DNA from 4 places in the Streptomyces sp. NPDC048612 genome. Region 4 is predicted to be linked to each of the others. Evidence: riboswitches for the same ligand, from Rfam matches in the RefSeq annotation. Region 4 holds a riboswitch; each other region holds the start of a gene.
What was found. Region 4 has a riboswitch for cobalamin ahead of thiI (tRNA uracil 4-sulfurtransferase ThiI). Riboswitches for the same ligand answer to the same signal wherever they lie in the genome.
Positions count from the first base shown of each region.

Region 1 (4,790 bases), on a different contig from region 4:
TGAGCCGCCTGGGCCGGACGGACCGCAAGGGCGCACCGGACACCTTCGATCCGGCCGGGTACGCGGCGCTGCTGGCCCGCCTGCGCACGCCGGAGCCGGACGGCGCCGTCTACGCCCCGGCGTTCGACCGCCGTATCGAGGAGCCGGTGGCCGGCAGCATCGCCGTGGCACCGCACCTCCCGCTCGTCGTGACCGAGGGCAACTACCTCCTCCTCGACGCCGGCCCCTGGGCGCGGGTCCGGGCGCTGCTCGACGAGGTCTGGTACGTGGACCTGGACACCCCGGAGCGGCTCCGGCGGCTGATCGACCGCCATGAGCACTTCGGGCGCCCGCGCGCCGACGCCGAACGGTTCGTCCACACCTCCGACGAGGCCAATGCCCGCGTCGTGGCGGCCACTCGCGACCGCGCCGACCTCGTCCTCACCTTCACCCCCGACGAGGCCCCGCCGCCGACGGGCTGCTGACCTCCCGCCGCCCGCCGGCGAGCAGCCCGACCACCGACAGCGCGCCCCACCCCACGGACACCGCCACCGCCGCGAGCTTCCGGTCGCGGCCGGGCAGCGTCGCACCGAGCAGGACCGCGTCCCCGAAGTCCGCCGCGATCCGCACATACGCGGCGGTACGCAGCGCCGGGCCTTCCGGAGCCGTCGCCAGCGCCAGCCCGCTCACCGCGTCCCGCCAGGCCAGCGGACGCAGGGAGAGGCGCGTCGCCCACGCGGTCCGCCCCTCCTCGTCGACCAGCCCCGAGGGCCGCGCCAGCAGATCGGGCACCGCGGCCACCGCCGCCCCGTACACCGCCGTGGCGACCCCGACCGCACGCAACAGACCGACCTTCATCCGCCGTCCACCTTCCTCGCCCACCGACCGTCCGACACTGACCACAGCTGACCACACACGCCTCATCCCTCCCCTCCGCCTCCTCAACTCCATTCCGCGGCAGACCTCTTCCCAAACGACATCAGCGGTGTCATCATGACATCACGAGTGTCATCGAGAAGGGGGCGGAGATGGGCGCCGAGAGGGATACCGAGCGGGACACCGACCGGGGGGCCAAGCGGGATGCCGAGCAGGACGCCGAGAGGGATGCCGGCGCCGGAGAAGCTGCGGCCGCCGAGGATCTGCTGTACGGCGTCATCCGGCGCCTGTGGCCGCTGCACCGCACGGTCGTGCGCGCGGTGGAGCGCGAGCTGGCGGACACCGGCCTGACCGCCGGCGAACACGCACTGCTGGACGCGCTGCACACCGAAGGCCCGCGCACCGTCCCGCAGTTGGCGCGCGGAATGGGGCTCGACCGCCAGCCGGTACAGCGCCGGGTGAACCACGCGGCGGAGCTGGGCCTGGTCGTCACGGCCCCGAACCCCGCCCACCGCCGCTCCTCACTGATCCGGCTCACCGCCGAGGGCACGGCGGCGATACGCGGCATCCAGCAGTTCGAGGCGACGGAGCTGCGGCGACGGCTGGCCGACCTGCCCGCCGCCGACGTCCGCACCGCGCTGCACGTACTCGACCGGCTCGGCGAGGAATTCCGGCACCTGGCGAACGGCTCGCACGTTCCACGGGAGGAAACCGACAGTCAGGGCAGCCAGGACAGTCGTGATAGTCGTATCAATGAAGGCAGTAACGACGGTAACGGCAGTATCGGTAACGACGGCACGCCGGACGGCCGCGGCGGCAGACCCGCCCCGGCCCCTCTCATGCACGAAGGACGGTCAGGGGAATGACGCGGAGAATCACCGCCTGGTCCGAGATCGACAACGGCATCGTGCCGGTCGACGAGGGCGAGCTGTTCTACGAGACGGCCGGCTCGGGCCCCGCGGTGGTGCTGCTGCACGGCGGCATGCTCGACCAGCACATGTGGGACGAGCAGTTCACCTGGCTGGTCAACTCCGGCCTGCGCGCGATCCGTTACGACTTCCGCGGGCACGGCCTGTCCTCGACCGTGACCGGGGACTACGCCAACCACGACGACCTGTGCGCCCTGCTGGACGCGCTCGACGTCCCCAGCGCCGTCCTCGTCGGCCTCTCCCACGGCGCACGGGTCGCGCTCGACACCGCCCTCGCCCATCCCGGCCAGGTGACGGCCCTCGCGCTGGCCTCCCCGGGGATCAGCGGCCGGGCCTTCAGCGACCCCTTCGTGCTGGAGCACATCAAGGAGCAGGTGGCGGCGATCGGCACACCGGACGGCGCGGAGTGGTATGTCGAGCACTTCCTGCGGATGTGGGTGGACGGGCCGCATCGTGAGCCGTCCGCGGTGCACCCGGGGTTCCGCGAACGGATGCGCGCCTCGGCCGCGGCCAATGTGGAGGTCCATGCCGACGGCACGGGTGCCGGGATACCGCTGGAGGTCGGCGCCGCCGACCGCCTCGGCGAGATCCGGGTACCGACGGTCGTGCTCGACGGTGATCTCGACAGCAAGGACATCTCCGCCAACGCCCACGCGATAGCCCTGACCGTCCCGGGCGCCCGAAGAGTCCGCATACCGGGGGCGGCCCATATGGTCAATCTGGAGAACACCCCGCTCTTCGATCACGAACTGCACGCCTTCCTGTCGTCCCTGGACTACTGACCCACGGCGCGCCACTCCCCGTGGGCGGCTGCGAACCCCCACGCCCCTCGTGCCGCCGGGGTGGCCGCTAGAGTGGCCGGGCCGTGGTGCTCGGGAATCCGGTGACGGACCGTGTGGTCCCAGTCCGGAGCGGCCCTCGCCACTGTGATCGGGAAGTTTCCACCCCTTCCGCGGGCGCCTGACGCGTCCGCGGCGCCACTGACCGCAGCCTGCGGCCGGGAAGGCGGGGTGGAGACGGGCACCCTCCCCCAGGCTGCAAAGGGACAGGGTGGCAACCCCAAGCCAGGAGACCGGCCACGGCATCTCACGAAGTGATCCACGAGGTGCTGGAGCGTGACCGTCCGGATGGCCCTGTCCACCAATACTCCCAAGTCCCCTGCCCCCGCCGCGTTCCGCTGGCGCCGGCAGGACACCCTCCGCACCGCGGGCCTGATGGCCGTCATAGCCGGGCTGCACGTCGTCGCCTTCGGCGTGCTCTTCCTGCTCGTGGTCCCGAACCACTACGCCGTCGGCAGCCAGGTCTTCGGCGTCGGGCTCGGCGTCACCGCGTACACCCTCGGCATGCGGCACGCCTTCGACGCCGACCACATCGCCGCGATCGACAACACCACCCGCAAGCTGATGGCCGACGGCAAGCGTCCGGTCTCGGTCGGCTTCTGGTTCGCCCTCGGCCACTCCAGCGTGGTCGTGGCGATGGCGGCCCTGGTGGCCGGCGGCGCCCAGCTCGCCGGCACCCTGCTCAACGACGAGTCCCGTACGCACCAGATTTTGGGCACGGTCGGCACCACGGTCTCGGGCACGTTCCTCTACCTCATCGCCGCCCTCAACCTCGTCGCGCTGGCCGGGATCTGGCGGGTCTTCCGCGGGCTGCGCGACGGCCGCTACGACGAGGCCGAGCTGGAGCAGCGCCTCGACGCGCGCGGCTTCATGAACCGCTTCCTGGGGCGGTTCACCCGCTCCATCTCCCGGCCCGGCCAGATGTTCCCGCTCGGCTTCCTCTTCGGGCTCGGCTTCGACACCGCGACCGAGGTGACCCTGATGGTGATGGCGGGCAGCGGCGCCGCGGCGGGCCTGCCCTGGTACGCGATCCTGTGCCTGCCGCTGCTGTTCGCCGCCGGCATGAGCCTGTTCGACACCCTGGACGGCACCTTCATGAACTTCGCCTACCAGTGGGCGTTCGCCAACCCGGTGCGCAAGGTCTACTACAACCTCACCATCACCGGTCTGTCGATCGCCGTCGCCTTCTTCATCGGCACCATCGAGCTGGTGACCGTGCTGCACGACAAGCTCGGCCTCAACGACGCGCTGACCGGCTGGATTTCGGGCCTCGACCTCGACAACGTCGGATTCATCATCGTCGGCCTGTTCGTGGTGGTGTGGGCCGCGGCACTGGCCTACTGGCGGCTGGCCGGCGTCGAACAGCGCTGGGCCGAGCGGGCGGAGCGGGCCGGTGAGACGACCGAGCCGGCGGAACGGACCGCGCCGGGCGCCTGAGGCGGGCCCAGCCCCTGAGGCGGAGCGGGCCGCGCGCAGCGCCTGAGGCAGAGCCCCACCCCGGCCCCACCGACTCCACCGGCCCCGCCTCCTCGGCGTCCGGCCCGGCCCGGCGTTCTCACGTGGCGGAGCCGGCCGCGGCGCCCGTCTCCCGGTCCGGCCCCCAGCGCTCCAGCGCCGCTTCCAGATCGAGGGGCAGCAGCCGGTCCGGCAGGTCCGGGCCCGGCCAGTCCTCCCGCGGCACCCGCCACATCACCTCGAACTCGTTGCCGTCCGGGTCCTTGGCGTACAGCGACTTGGCGACGAGATGGTCGCTGGAACCCACCAGGGCGCCCCGCTCGGTGAGCCGGGTCCGGGCCTCGACGAGTGCGCGGAGCGTGCCGACCTCCCAGGCCAGGTGATACAGCCCGACCTGCCCGGCCTCCGGCCCCGGCGCGTCCGGCGCCACCGCGAACAGCCCCAGATCGTGGTCGTTGAGCGACCCGGGGGCGCTGAGAAAAGCGGCCCGCCCCGGCACCTCGACGTCCACCGTCAGCCCGAGGGCGTCGGTGTAGAAGGCCACCGACCGTGCTACATCGCGGACGTTGAGCACCGCGTGGTTCAGACGTCGTACGGACATGGAGCCCTTCTCCCGTCTCCCGGCCGCGACACCGCCGTGGCGCCGCCGCCTTCCCTGCCTCTGCTGTACCCCGCACGCCCCGCCCCTGCCCAGGGCCGGCCGGCCCGTTAT
Region 1 is NZ_JBICVV010000006.1:108,944-113,733, forward strand. It holds gene ACGFN2_RS12160 (nucleoside/nucleotide kinase family protein) at 1-464, shown strand, start outside; gene ACGFN2_RS12165 (hypothetical protein) at 427-837, opposite strand; gene ACGFN2_RS12170 (MarR family winged helix-turn-helix transcriptional regulator) at 1,008-1,721, shown strand; gene ACGFN2_RS12175 (alpha/beta fold hydrolase) at 1,718-2,566, shown strand; cobalamin riboswitch at 2,634-2,880, shown strand; gene ACGFN2_RS12180 (HoxN/HupN/NixA family nickel/cobalt transporter) at 2,900-4,060, shown strand; gene ACGFN2_RS12185 (VOC family protein) at 4,179-4,679, opposite strand.
Region 1: linked by a shared signal. The riboswitch ahead of ACGFN2_RS12180 (HoxN/HupN/NixA family nickel/cobalt transporter) and the one ahead of thiI (tRNA uracil 4-sulfurtransferase ThiI) in region 4 are both predicted to bind cobalamin.

Region 2 (4,790 bases), on a different contig from region 4:
ACCGCGGCCGGGTGCCCCTCAGCAGCCTTGGACACCGCGGCTGGGTCCCAGTCCGCGTCCTCCATCGCCTGGACCAGCGCACGGGCGGTGGCCTCGGCCTCGTCGGCGGTCGTACGGGTCGCCGCGGACTCGTCCAGCCCGAGCGCCTCGCGCAGACCGGGGAGGGCGGAGGTGCCGCCCCAGATCTGACGGGCGCGCAGGATGGAGAGCACGAGGTTGACCCGTGCCTCGCCGGCCGGCGCACCGCCCAGGACGTGCAGTCCGTCACGGATCTGGGCGTCCTTGACCTCGCACAGCCAGCCGTCGACGTGCAGCAGGAAGTCGTCGAAGCCGTCGTCGTCGGGGCGTTCGTCCATCCCCAGGTCGTGGTCGAGCTTGGCGGCCTGGATCAGCGTCCAGATCTGGGCGCGGATGGCGGGCAGCTTCGCCGGGTCCATCGCGGAGATCGACGCGTACTCGTCGAGGAGCTGCTCCAGGCGCGCGATGTCGCCGTAGGACTCGGCGCGGGCCATCGGCGGGACGAGGTGGTCGACGAGGGTGGCGTGCACCCGGCGCTTGGCCTGGGTGCCCTCGCCCGGGTCGTTGACCAGGAAGGGGTAGACGAGCGGCAGGTCACCGAGCGCGGCGTCCGGGCCGCAGGCCGCGGACAGCCCCGCGTTCTTGCCGGGCAGCCACTCCAGGTTGCCGTGCTTGCCCAGGTGAACCATGGCGTCCGCGCCGAAGCCACCGTCCTCGGCGGAGGCCGCGATCCAGCGGTACGCCGCCAAGTAGTGGTGCGAGGGCGGCAGATCGGGGTCGTGGTAGATCGCGATCGGGTTCTCGCCGAAGCCGCGCGGCGGCTGGATGAGGACCAGCAGATTGCCGCGGCGCAGCGCGGCCAGCACGATGTCGCCGTCGGGGTTGCGGCTGCGGTCGACGAACATCTCGCCGGGCGGCGGCCCCCAGTGCTCCTCGACGGAGTCCCGCAGCTCCTGCGGCAGCGTGGCGTACCAGCGCTTGTAGTCGGCGGCCGGGATACGGACCGGGTTGCGGGCGAGCTGCTCCTCGGTGAGCCACTCCTGGTCGTGGCCGCCGGCCTCGATGAGGGCGTAGATCAGCTCGTCCCCGTCGCCGGACTCCAGGCCCGGGACCGGCTCGGCGCTCTCGTCGCCGAAGTCGTAGCCGTCCGCCCGGAGTCGGCGCAGCAGCGCCACGGCACTGGCCGGGGTGTCCAGGCCGACCGCGTTGCCGATCCGGGAGTGCTTGGTCGGGTAGGCGGACAGCACCAGCGCGAGGCGCTTCTCCGCGGCCGGGATGTGGCGCAGCCGGGCGTGCCGGACGGCGATCCCGGCGACCCGGGCGGCGCGCTCGGGGTCGGCGACGTAGACCGGCAGCCCGTCCTCGTCGACCTCCTTGAAGGAGAACGGCACGGTGATCAGCCGGCCGTCGAACTCGGGCACCGCGATCTGCGAGGCGGCGTCCAGCGGCGACAGCCCCTCGTCGTTCTCCTCCCAGGCGCTGCGCGGCCCGGTCAGGCACAGGGCCTGCAGGATCGGGACGTCCAGGGCGGCCAGCGCGCCCGCGTCCCAGGACTCGTCGTCGCCCCCGGCGGAGGCGTCGGCCGGCTTGCTGCCGCCCGCCGCGAGGACCGTGGTGACCAGGGCGTCGGCACTCCCCAGCGCCTCGATCAGCTCCGGCTCGGGGGCCCGGAGGGAGGCGACGAACAGCGGCCGGGCGCGTCCGCCGGCCGTCTCGATCTGCTCGCACAGGGTCCGTACGAAGGCGGTGTTGCCGCTCATGTGGTGGGCGCGGTAGTAGAGCACGGCGACCAGCGGGCCGCTCTCGTTGCGGCCTTCCCAGTCCAGCGGGCCCCAGGACGGGGCGGGCTCCGGCGGCTCGAAGCCGTGGCCGGTCAGCAGCACCGTGTCGGAGAGGAAGCGGGCGAGCTGGTCGAGGTTGGCGGGGCCGCCGTGCGCGAGGTAGGCGTGCGCCTCGGCCGCGATGCCGACCGGGACCGTCGACTGCTCCATGAGCTGGGCGTCGGGGGCCTGTTCACCGGTGAGCACGACGACCGGCCGGTGCTGGTCCTCGGCGAGCAGCACCTCCAGCCCTTCCTCCCAGGCCCGGATGCCGCCGAGGAGGCGTACGACGACGAGGTCGGTGCCCTCCAGCAGCGCGGGGAGTTCGGCGACGTCGAGCCGCGCAGGGTTGGCGAGCCGGTACGGCACGGGGCCCGTGGCCGCGCGGGCGCTGAGCAGGTCGGTGTCGGAGGTCGACAGCAGCAGAAGCATGCGAGCGCAGGCCTTCCTCGGGGTATCCGCGCCCCGGGTGGTCGTAGGGACGGCAGGAGTTCCTGGCTCACCCGGCGTCTGCCGGGCTCACAGTGGCGGGACCGCGCCGGATTTTCACCGGGCTTCCTCCCCAAGGCCGTAGGGCCCTGCGCCGTCGCTGGCGTCGGTGGGCCGTCCGACCCACCGACCTGCATAGTAAGGGCTGCGGCCGAGCGAGGTAAGCGGGCCTCCGGACCGGCCCCGCGGCGACGGGGGCGCGCCCCCGGTACCCGTGTCCGGGCCGGGTGCCCGGCCGGCTCCGGCCCGGATGGGTCACCCGCCTCCGTGGGTATGCTCGCGGCCATGCCGCCCTCCCCCTCGCTACGGCCCCAAGGCGCCGAACCGCCCATACGGGACCGCGGTGACGCCTGCCCGGGAGCGCTGCGGCTGCACTCCGCCGCCGACGGTCACCTCGCCCGAGTGCGGTTGCCCGCCGGAGATTTGACGGTGCGTCAGGCGGAGACGCTGGCCGATGCCGCCGGCCGGCTCGGCGACGGCCGGCTCTCGCTCACCTCCCGCGGCAACGCGGAACTCCGCGGCCTCCCGGAGAGCTGCGGGGGACAGCTCGCCGCGCTGCTGCGCGACGCCGGTCTGCTGCCCTCCGAGCGCCACGAACGCATCCGCAACATCCTCGCCTCCCCGCTCGCCGGACTGGACCGGCACACCGCCGCTGACGTGCGGTTGTGGGCCCGTGAGCTGGACGGACTGCTCTGCGCGAGCGAGTCCGCGACCGCGCTGTCGGGGCGCTTCCTCTTCGTCCTGGACGACGGGCGGGGCGATGTGGCGGCGCTCGGCGGCGATGTGAGCTTGGTCGCAGAAGCGGCCGGGCCCGGGGCGCCGACGGCACACGAGGACGCGTCCGGCGCCGGGCGCCCGGCCGGGTCCGGAGCCACCGCCCTGCTCCGGGTCGGCGACGATCCGGACGCGCTGCGGATCGCCGGCCCGGACGCCCCGCGCGCCGCGCTCACCGCCGCCGAGGCCTTCCTGACCGCCGCCGGATCGAGCGGCAGCGGCGCCTGGCGGATACGTGAACTCCCGGACGGCCACGGCCTGACCGCCCGCACCGTCGCGGACCGGCTGCACGCGGCCGGTATCGGGGCGGTGCTGGTGGCCGGGACCGCGGCGGGGACGCACACCGCGGCCGCCGACTCCTCCGCTCCCGGCGTCGTCGAGGGCCGCGACGGGGCCCGCGCGCTCTCCGTGCTCGCGCCGCTGGGGCGGCTGTCGGTCGCACAGTGGCGGCTGCTGACCGCCATCGCCGCCGAGGACGGTGCGGGCGCGCTCCGCCTCACGCCCTGGCGCGGCATCGTCGTCCCGGGGCTGTCCGCCGCGACGGCGGCCGCCCGCCTGCGTGAGCTGTCCGCCGCCGGGCTGGTCACCGCCCCGGACTCCCCCTGGCACCGCATCGGCGCCTGCACCGGCCGCCCCGGCTGCGCCAAGTCCCGTACCGACGTACGGGCGGACGCGACGGCCGCGGTCACGGCGGGCACCCCCGTGCCCGGCCCCGGCCCCGTCTCCGCCGCCCGCCCCGGCCCCGGCGAACCGGAACCGGCCGACGCCGCTCTCCGGCACCTCCCCGTGTACTGGTCCGGCTGCGAACGCCGCTGCGGCCATCCGCACGGCGCCTGGGTCGACGTGCTGGCGACGGCGGAGGGCTACCGGGTCTCGGTCGTACGGCCGGAGACCGCGCCCGCCCCGCACCCCGCACCGCCGGCGGCACCCTCCGCTGCTCCGTCCCCCGCCACCTCATGAACCGCCCCCGACCCACGGCTCCATGCCCCACCTCAGCTCCATGCCCCACCTCCACCACCGCCCCGTACCCGACAACACCGAGGCCACAGTGACCGCGTTCGACTACGAGAAGGACGGTGCGGCGATCTACCGCCAGTCCTTCGCCACCATCCGCGCCGAGGCGGACCTCGCCGGCCTGCCCGCCGACGTCAGCCGGGTCGCGGTCCGGATGATCCACGCCTGCGGCATGGTCGACCTGGTACGCGACCTGGCCTTCACCCCCGAGGTCGTGGCCCGCGGCCGCGCGGCGCTGCACGCCGGTGCGCCGATCCTCTGCGACGCCAACATGGTGGCCAGCGGCGTCACCCGGAAGCGGCTGCCGGCCGGCAACGAGGTCCTGTGCACCCTCACCGACCCATCGGTCCCTGACCTCGCCGCCACGATGGGGACGACCCGCAGCGCCGCCGCCCTGGAGCTGTGGCGGGACCGGATGGAAGGGGCCGTGGTCGCGTTCGGCAACGCCCCCACCGCGCTGTTCCGGTTCCTCGAAATGATCGAGGAGGGCGCGCCCCGCCCCGCCGCCGTCATCGGGATACCCGTCGGCTTCATCGGCGCCGCGGAGTCCAAGGACGCCCTGATCGCCCACCCGTCGGAGCTGGACCACCTCGTGGTGCGCGGACGCCGGGGCGGCAGCGCCATGGCCGCCGCCGCGATCAACGCCATGGCAAGCGAGGAAGAGTGAGCGTGAGC
Region 2 is NZ_JBICVV010000012.1:199,306-204,095, forward strand. It holds gene cobN (cobaltochelatase subunit CobN) at 1-2,270, opposite strand, end outside; cobalamin riboswitch at 2,308-2,435, opposite strand; gene ACGFN2_RS20470 (cobalamin biosynthesis protein CobG) at 2,613-4,061, shown strand; gene ACGFN2_RS20475 (precorrin-8X methylmutase) at 4,102-4,782, shown strand; gene ACGFN2_RS20480 (precorrin-2 C(20)-methyltransferase) at 4,779-4,790, shown strand, end outside.
Region 2: linked by a shared signal. The riboswitch ahead of cobN (cobaltochelatase subunit CobN) and the one ahead of thiI (tRNA uracil 4-sulfurtransferase ThiI) in region 4 are both predicted to bind cobalamin.

Region 3 (4,790 bases), on a different contig from region 4:
CGGCGGTGACCGCCATCGTGGTCTGTGTCCAGGCGCCCAGGTGCCGGCTGCCGGCGGCCCTCGTCGCGGCAGCCGGCGCGCTGCTGCTGGGGCTGGTCGGTGCCTTCGCCCTGGGCGCCACCGAGGGCTGCGCCCCGCAGCTGTCGGTCATGGAGTCCGCATGTGGCTGGCGGCCCGCCACGGCGTGGGCGCAGATGCGCTTTGTGGGGTCGTTCTCGCTGGCCGTGGGCTTCTTTGCGGTGACGATCGTCGCCCCGGCCGGGATCGTGGTCCGGGCAGCGCTCCGTGGACGTGGCAGCGAGCAGGCGGTCAGGCCCCGCTCGCCGGTATCGCACACGGACGTACCCGCATCCCGGCCCACGCGCAACGGCCCGGTCCTGGCCCTGGTGGCGGGCTGCGGGGCATGGGGCGTCCTGGCCGTGGCGCTCGCACGGGCATGGCTCCATGCCCGGCAACCAGCCGACCGGCACTCCTCATCCCGGCTGTGGTTCCAGTGGTTTCAGGACTCCCAGCTCTCGATCGCCTGCGCGCTGGTCCTCGCCGTGGCCACAGCCGCAGCGGTGGCATACGTCATCGTGGGGCGGCGCGGGCACCCCGTGCGCAACCGTGCGCTGATCACCATGAGCGCCGCGGGAGTCACCTCGCTGACCGGGCTCGTGACAGCGTTCGCCCTCACCGGCGCGGACGGCTGCGTACCGCCACTCGGCGTCCTGGCCGAAACCTGCGGCTGGCGGCCCGAGAAGAGCTGGCAGATCCTCCACGTCCTCGTCGTACCGAGCCTCATCGCCCTCGGCATCTGTGCGGTGAGCGCGCTCACCGTGGTGGCCGCCGCCTGGCACTGGAGGCGAGGAGGTGAGCCAGGGACATCCGCGCCCCACCGGCCGCCTGCGACGACGAACCGCATCTGGTGGCGACGCGCCTACCTGGCCCTGACCTGTGCGTTCGCACTCACCCTGTGCTCCGGCTGGTGGCAGCAGACGGCGCGCTCGAACGAGATGCTGTCGGCCGCTTTCCCCCGCTCACACGAGCCGGACCCCGGGCCGCCCTCCGGCGAGAAGGGTTCCCGCATGACGACTCGACAGCGCCTGGTCATCTGGCAGCTGAGCGGAGGCCTGGCCATGCAACGGGACTTCGCGGGAGACGTCAACGCCACGGGCTCCGCGCTGGCAAAGGCCGGTCAGGGAACGGGAGGGCTCGACCCGGCGCTCTTCCGCCCCTTGTGCGACCGCTGGATCGCCCACGGCCGCCGGGCCCTCGCCGTCGCGCCCGTCCCGGAACCGACCGCCCGGAAGCACTGGCGCAGGGCCGCCACACTCGCCGTGCAGGGCGGCTCACAGTGCCGCCAGGCGCTGGAGAAGGATGACGTCGATCTGTTCGGACGCGGCATCCTCGCCCTGCGCACGGCCCGGTACGAACTGGACGAAGTCCGATGGCGCTTCCGGCACTTCGGGGCCCCCGATCCGAACAGCCGGTCCGGCGGCGGGGTGGCGGATTAGGAGCCGTATTTCACCTCGCCGTACGGGCATCGGGCCCTCAGACCTCCCGCCCCGCCACCGGATACGGCACGAACCGGCTCCACCGAGGAGGAGCAGTTCCACTAGGACCTGTCGTCAAACTCCCGCCTGCCCCGCGGCCCGGCGCGCAGGTGCCGGCCGCCCCGTTTCCAGGTGAGGGCCGAACGGGTCGCCCTGGCGAGGGAGTTGCCGGCCTTCACTCCCCGGTGTCTCATGTCACATTCCGGTATGTGGTCAGAGGTGTCCGATACGGGGGCGGCGTTCTACGCTGGCCGGGCAACAGGTTCGCCCCGTCCGCCAGACGGGCCGCGTCGTAAGAGGGAACCCGGTGGGAATCCGGGACTGCCCCGCAGCGGTGAGTGGGAACGAACGCCGTCATACGCACTGGATCACGCGTCCGGGAAGCGACGGCCAGTAGGTGCCCGCCGGAGGTCTCCGGCAGGCGCGCCCGCGAGTCCGAAGACCTGCCCGTTGCCCGTGTGCGCCCCCGCGTGCACGGACATCCCGGTGACCTCGAGGGCAGGTCGGCGTTCTCACCAGGCGGTCCCGTGCGTGGCAGACGCACCGTGCTTCCGCCGGGTGTCCGTCACCCCTTCGCGTACCTCGTTCCGTCCCCGGGACCATGACACGTATTCGCGAAGGAGAATTCCGTGACAGCGAAGCCCGCAGCCGCGGCAGCACGGGCCACCGTGTACGGCTACCCCCGCCAGGGACAGCACCGCGAACTGAAGAAGGCCGTCGAGGGCTACTGGAAGGGCACGGTCGGCGCCGACGCGCTCCAGGAGACCGCCCGCACCCTCCGCCGTTCCCACTGGCAGCAGCTGGCCGGCGCCGGCCTCCACGAAGTGCCCACCGGTGACTTCTCGTACTACGACCATGTGCTGGACACCAGCGTCATGGTCGGTGCGGTCCCGGACCGCCACCGCGCCGCCGTCGCGGCCGACGCCCTCGACGGCTACTTCGCGATGGCGCGCGGCACCCAGGACGTGGCGCCGCTGGAGATGACCAAGTGGTTCGACACCAACTACCACTACCTGGTGCCCGAGCTGGGGCCGGACACCGTCTTCACCGCCGACTCCGGCAAGCAGGTCGCCGAGCTCGGGGAGGCCCTCGCCCTCGGTCTCACCGCCCGGCCGGTGCTCGTCGGACCGGTCACCTACCTCCTGTTGTCGAAGCCCGCCCCCGGCGTGGCCGCCGACTTCGAGCCGCTGACGCTCCTGGACCGGCTGCTGCCGGTCTACGCAGAGGTGCTCGCCGATCTGCGCGCCGCCGGAGCCGGGTGGGTGCAGCTCGACGAGCCCGCCCTCGTCCAGGACCGCAGCCCGGCCGAACTCAACGCCGCCGCGCGCGCCTACCGCGATCTGGGCGCCCTCACCGACCGCCCGCAGCTCCTGGTCGCCTCGTACTTCGACCGGCTCGGCGACGCGCTGCCCGTCCTGGCCAAGGCCCCGGTGGAGGGTCTGGCGCTCGACTTCACCGACGCGGCAGCGGCCAACCTCGACGCGCTGGCGGCGGTCGGCGGGCTGCCCGGCAAGCGCCTGGTGGCGGGCGTGGTCAACGGCCGCAACATCTGGATCAACGACCTGGAGAAGTCGCTGGCCACCCTCGGCACCCTGCTCGGCCTGGCCGAACGGGTCGATGTGGCCGCTTCCTGCTCGCTGCTGCACGTGCCGCTGGACGCCGCCGCCGAGCGCGACATCGACCCGCAGATCGTGCGCTGGCTGGCCTTCGCCAAGCAGAAGACCGCGGAGCTGGTGACCCTGGCCCGGGGCCTGACGCGGGGCACCGGCGCCATCGCCGCCGAACTCGCCGCGAACCGCGCCGACCTGGCCTCCCGGGCCGGCTCCGCCCTCACCCATGACCCGGCCGTCCGTGCGCGGGCCGCCGCCGTCACCGACGCCGACGGCCGCCGTGCGCAGCCGTACGCCGAGCGCGCCACGGCCCAGCGTGCGCACCTCGGCCTGCCGCTGCTGCCGACCACCACCATCGGCTCCTTCCCGCAGACCGCCGAACTGCGCGCCGCCCGCGCCGACCTGCGGGCCGGACGCCTGGACACCGCGGGCTACGAGGAGCGCATCAAGGCCGAGATCCGTGAGGTCCTCGCCTTCCAGGAGGAGGCCGGTCTGGACGTCCTGGTGCACGGTGAGCCCGAGCGCAACGACATGGTCCAGTACTTCGCCGAGCAGCTCACCGGCTACCTCGCCACCCGGCACGGCTGGGTGCAGTCCTACGGCACCCGCTACGTCCGCCCGCCGGTCCTGGCGGGTGACATCTCCCGGCCCGAGCCGATGACGGTGCGCTGGACCTCCTTCGCCCAGTCGCAGACCGGGCGCCCCGTCAAGGGCATGCTCACCGGGCCGGTCACCATGCTCGCCTGGTCCTTCGTCCGCGACGACCAGCCGCTCGGGGACACCGCCCGCCAGGTGGCGCTCGCCCTGCGCGACGAGGTCAACGCCCTGGAGGCGGCGGGCACTTCGGTCATCCAGGTCGACGAGCCCGCGCTGCGCGAGACGCTGCCGCTGCGGGCCACCGGCCACGCCGCGTACCTGGCCTGGGCCACCGAGGCGTTCCGCCTCTCCACCGGCGGGGTGCAGGACCGCACCCAGATCCACACGCACATGTGCTACGCGGAGTTCGGCGACATCGTGCAGGCCATCGACGACCTGGACGCGGACGTCATCAGCCTGGAGGCCGCCCGCTCCCATATGCAGGTCGCCGGGGAGCTGGCCGAGCACGGCTATCCGCGCGAGGCCGGGCCCGGTGTCTACGACATCCACTCCCCTCGTGTCCCGGACGCCGAGGAGGCGGCGGCCCTCCTGCGCAAGGGACTTGCGGCCCTTCCCGCCGAGCGGCTCTGGGTCAATCCGGACTGCGGTCTGAAGACCCGCGGCTGGCCCGAGACCCGCGCCTCGCTGGTGAATCTGGTCACTGCCGCCCGCACCGTGCGCGCGGAGCTGTCCGGCTCCTGACCCGTCACGGCCGGGAGGGGAGCGAGCGCGCCCGCCCTCCCGGCCGTCACGGCTCGTCGCACCGTTTGACCGGCCCCGCTAATCGTTTGTCATGGCAGCACCCGCTCTTACAAGCTGGCAGCTCATGTGCGCACGGACGTGCGCGAAGAGCACCGGGAGGGACGCGGAGTGAGCCGACGGATGGGTAAACCGGCAGAGGGCGATACCGGGTCCGCGAGCACACCGGACGGCCGCGCGCTCGCCGCGGCGTCCGTCACCGTGGTGCTGTGGGCCTCGTCGTTCATCGCGATCCGCAGCTCCGCCGCGC
Region 3 is NZ_JBICVV010000001.1:573,238-578,027, reverse strand. It holds gene ACGFN2_RS02405 (M48 family metallopeptidase) at 1-1,496, shown strand, start outside; cobalamin riboswitch at 1,779-2,001, shown strand; gene metE (5-methyltetrahydropteroyltriglutamate--homocysteine S-methyltransferase) at 2,165-4,483, shown strand; gene ACGFN2_RS02395 (DMT family transporter) at 4,664-4,790, shown strand, end outside.
Region 3: linked by a shared signal. The riboswitch ahead of metE (5-methyltetrahydropteroyltriglutamate--homocysteine S-methyltransferase) and the one ahead of thiI (tRNA uracil 4-sulfurtransferase ThiI) in region 4 are both predicted to bind cobalamin.

Region 4 (4,790 bases):
GGCAACGCTCTGCGTCGTGCCGGGGAGCCAGTGCCGCTTCGACACGTATGCAGGGACGGGCCAGCAGATGCAGGTGAGGTATGAGACCAGCCTCGTGCCCTTTGCGGGCCCGCTGGGGCGGGAATCGCGACGTCGGGTGACGGGGGAAGCAGCCCACGGTGAGGGCCCGGCGTGGTGGGCGAGCCGTCGTGGATGAGGTCGCGCTCACCGCTGCCGGTCTCTACGCCATCGTCCTGCTGCGCGCCGGAGGGACCTTTGCCGTCGGCTGGCTCGCCGGGGCCGGTGCCAGGCGTGGCAGGCTCGCGGAGCGGATCTCCACGCCCAAGTTCCAACGGGCCGAGCGGGCGATCCAACGGTGGGGCGCACCGGTGGTGGCCGTCTCCTTCCTGACCGTCGGATTCCAGACCGCTGCCAACTTCCTCGCGGGGAGCATGCACATGCCTCTCTCGCGCTACCTACCGGCACTGTTCGTCGGCGGAGCGGGCTGGGCGCTGGTCTACGCGACGGCCGGGGTCGGCGCGCTGAAGCTGCTTGCAAGGCTGTTTGCCGAGCAGACGGTGCTTGGTGCGGGCGTCGTCGCTGGGCTGCTCCTCGCGATGATCGGCGTGATGGTGTACCGGCGTAGAAGAGCTGCCTCGGTCAAGCGCAACACTGCGGCCGACGAGTCCTGACAAGGCGGGCCGCGTATTGACTGCAAGCCGGCCAAAGCTCTCTGCGTCGACGGCCCGCTCCGGTCATGAGGATGCCGGCCCGGACTGCTCCGTCGCACATACGGCGGGAGCAGGGCGGCCGGGCTCGGGGCTGCGGTCCGGGCTGTCCGCTTCGGGATGATCCGCCTCCTCGCCGGAGTCTCCCGGGTACATGATCTGGACGTCGCGCAGCAGGCCGTCCACCACGTCGTCCAGGTCGAGGCGCTTCTCCACCGAATGCAGGCCGGTCAGCCCGGCGCGGAGGGTGACCCGGGGCGGCGCGAGGAGCTTGCAGCAGTCCTCGTCCGGCAGCACGGAGATCTCCGCGGTGCCGATGGACCGGGCCTCGTCGATGATCTCCTGCTTCTCCCAGCCGACCAGCGGCCGCAGCACCGGCAGGGTTGCCGCCTCGTCTACGGCAGCCATGTTCGCCAGGGTCTGGCTGGCCACCTGCCCCAGGCTGTCACCGGTCACCAGGGCCTCCGCCCGGGTGCGGCCCGCCAGCGCGGAAGCGGCGCGGACCATCAGCCGTCGCTGGGCGACGACCTGGAGTCTGCCGGCCCCCGCGATGGCCAGTTGCTTCTGCGCGTGGCCCAGTGCGATGACGTGCAGCCGTCCATCGGGCTGGTAGCGGTTGAGTTCACGGGCGAGGGCGTACGCCTTGTACAGGGAGGCGGCGTTCGTGTACGGAGCACCGGTGAAGTGGACGAAGTCGCAGTGCAGTCCGCGGCGCATCGCCCGGTAGGCCGCCACGGGCGAGTCGTAGCCGCCGGAGAGCAGTACCAGGGCGCGTCCGCTGGAGCCCACGGGCAGTCCGCTCGGTCCCTGGTGACGGCTCCAGGAGACGTAGCTCTCCTTGTGGTCGATCTCGACCGAGATCAGTACGTCCGGGTTGGAGAGGTTCACCGGCAGGGGCCCCAGGGCTTCCCGGACGCGGGCCCCGAGAAAGCGCTCGAACTGGGAGGAGGTCATCTCGAAGTTTTTGTTCCGCCGCTTGACCCGCACCGCGAAACTGATTCCGGGCCGTTCCGTACGGGCGGCTTCAAGCGCCTCCACAGCCGTCTCGGTGATGTCCGGTACGGTGCTCGGAACGCGCAGGGCAGGCTCCACCGAGTTGAACCCGATCACCCGGCGGGCGCGCTCCACGAGGTCCTCCAAGGGAACCTCGCCGCCGAGTACGGTCACGTTCTGGCCGGACTTTATCCAGGTGGAACCGCCGATACCGCGCAGGGCGCCACGGAGATTGTCGTGCAGCCGCTCGGTGAACCGATGCCGGTTGCGGCCCTTGAGGAACACCTCACCGTGTTTGAGCAGGACACAGGGCCCGCTCGGGCGGGGTGCTCTGGGGGAGGGGATGGCGGGCATGCTCGGTTCGCCGGGCACGAAACTCTCCTTCGCGAGTCGTCGTGAGGGCCGGCGCCGGGCCGCGAACGGGGCGCGGGCCCGCCCGTCCCCGCTCTGCGCAGGGCTGGGTGGAACACACCACTCGCTCAGCGGTCCCGCTACCGGGACGCGTGGAACCGTGCGTGGTGATCGCACCCCGCACGAGCAGTGGCAGGTCTTCGGACTCGTGAGCACGCCCCGGAGGACGGGACACCTACTGGCCGTCGCTTCCCAGGTCACATGCGGGCCCAGTGCTTCAGGACGGCGATCGTTCCCACTCACCGCTGCGAGGCAGTCCCGGACTCCCACCGGGTTCCCCCTTGCGACACCCCGCCTGGCGGGCGGGGCGAACCAGCTGCCGGTCCAGGGTAGACAAGGCGGTGGGCTTGTCGTGAACCAGACCTTGACTGTCCGCTTTGGGCCAGGACAGTCGACTCAAGAGGCTGTCGGTTATGGGGGTGATGGGTCATTCTGAGAGGTTGGTTGGTGCTTCAACTGGTTTCGGGCTCAGCCGCGTCCGACGAGACGCGGCACAGGAGGCCGGCGGGCGAAGCCCCGGGGACCTACCCCAGCCATGCCCCGTCCCGCATCAGTACTCTGCCCCCAAGTTCCGTCTCCCCTCGCCAGGCCAGCACGGTCTCCGGCTCGATGCGCAGATACACGAACGCGGCTTCCTCGGTACGCGGGTCCCACCCGAATTTGTCAGCGAACCCGTCCGCCGCCTCGCCGGGTACACGCTCCGCCGGGAAGCGAATGGCCCGCCCCTTCAGGAGGACGACGTCGAACGTGTCCGGCAAGGCCAGGCGTACCCGCGGATCATCCCGGATGTTGCGCGCGGTCGCGGTGGCCTCACCGGTGCACATCCATACGGCGTGCCCGTCCCACCAGAACCACAGCGGTACCTGGTGCGGGCCACGGTCCGGATGAGCTGTGGACACCCAGATGTCCCGTTCCCTGCCGAGGCGTTCCAGCGTGTTGCGCTTGCGCTCCGACAGCTCGCGACGAGCGGTTCGCGTGGTCTGCATGGGCATCGACCCTAGCCAGTGGCCCCTGGCCCCGCATGGGGCGTAGGGCTTAGTTCCCGAGGCGGAGGCCGTTCAGGCGTCGTGCAGGAATCCGGCAACTCCGTTGTTTATCTGTGCTCTCGTCGTCGTCCCAGGCGAAGGGGCACCCCGAAGCCCACGCGGCGATCTCAGGCGTCTTCCAGAACACGCTGCCCCGGGCTGGGCCAGCGGATGAGCAGGTGGTGCGTCCGATGTGTTCGGAAGCTCAGTGCGCAGGTGCTCGGCGGTCGTGAACGGTGGAGGCGACCGTCAGAGCGGTTCCGGCGAGGATGGGCGCGATCATCGCGGTGAACAGCCAGCCGGATACCTCTGGCTCGGGCGCCGAACGCCACAGGACTGTGCAGCCGATCAGAAGCGACATGCCTACGCAAGCGTTGAGTGCCAGCAGCGCCCGGGCGGTCCAGAGGGCGGAGGCGCGTGTGCGAGGCCGGTTGAGCGACGACCTCACCAGCCCGTTGCCGAAGGGCGCAACGTTGTCCGGGAGTTCGGCACTCGGAGTGGTCCGCAGTGTCAGCTCCGCGCAGGCGGTGAGCAGAACAGTGACGCCGATGTGCACGAAGACGAGTATGAAGGCGCTACCGATGGATCGGTCGGTCCAGGCGTCGACCCCATCGGTGCCGATGTGCTGCGGTATCCGGCTCGGCAGATGCGGATAGCGGACGACGCCCCAAACGGACAGGGCGGTGAGGAGGGCGGCATTGGGGACGAGCCACAGGCGTACGGGAGAGGACAAGACCATGGGGCCGATTGTCCGGCGAACGCGTAAGGGTGGGTAGCCGTTTTACGGTGGTGAGCGGGCGGAGCGCGGCGGCCAGGCAGACGTTGACTGCTGAAAACCACACGGTCGCGATGGTCGGCGACGGCACCAACGACGCTCCCGCACTCGCCCTCGCCGACGTCGGCATCGCCATGGGCGCACACTCCTCCCATGCTGAAACGATCAGCTAGGTCTGGTCGGTTCCAAGGGCGTTGCGGAGGAAGGAAGTTGCCTGGTCGATGGCTCCGCGGGCGGCTTTGGAGTGACTCAGTGAGTTGAGCATCATGAAGTCGTGGACCGTGCCGTCGTAGCGCACCGTGGTCACCGGAACGCCGGCTGCTCGGAGCTTGGCGGCGTACGCCTCGCCCTCATCGCGCAGCACGTCGGCCTCGTCGACGATCAGCAGGGCGGGCGGCAGGCCGGAGAGCTGCTCGGTGGTGGCCTGGTTGGGAGACGCGGTGATCTCCGCGCGTTGGTCCGGGTCGGTCGTGTAGGCGTTCCAGAACCATTCCATCAGCTGGCGGCTCAGGTAGTAGCCGGTGGCGAACTGGTCGTAGGAACCGGTGTCCATGGCCGCGTCGGTGACCGGGTAGTACATCGACTGCTGTACGAACGTGACGTCACCGCGCTCCTTGGCCATGAGGGCGAGTGCGGCGGTCATGTTCCCGCCGACCGACTCCCCGGCCACTGCCATGCGCCGTGCATCCAGCCCCTTGGACGCCCCCTCCCGGGCGATCCACTGCGCGGTGGCGTAGCCCTGCTCGATGGCCACCGGGTAGTGCGCCTCGGGCGACGGCGTGTACTCCACGAAGGCCACTGCCGCACGAGTGCCGACCGCCAACTCGCGCACTAGGCGGTCGTGGGTGCCGGCATTGCCCAGCACCCAGCCACCGCCGT
Region 4 is NZ_JBICVV010000005.1:56,013-60,802, reverse strand. It holds gene ACGFN2_RS10490 (DedA family protein) at 189-671, shown strand; gene thiI (tRNA uracil 4-sulfurtransferase ThiI) at 735-2,054, opposite strand; cobalamin riboswitch at 2,225-2,443, opposite strand; gene ACGFN2_RS10480 (pyridoxamine 5'-phosphate oxidase family protein) at 2,636-3,097, opposite strand; gene ACGFN2_RS10475 (DUF1648 domain-containing protein) at 3,342-3,875, opposite strand; gene ACGFN2_RS10470 (hypothetical protein) at 3,959-4,084, shown strand; gene ACGFN2_RS10465 (alpha/beta hydrolase) at 4,081-4,790, opposite strand, start outside.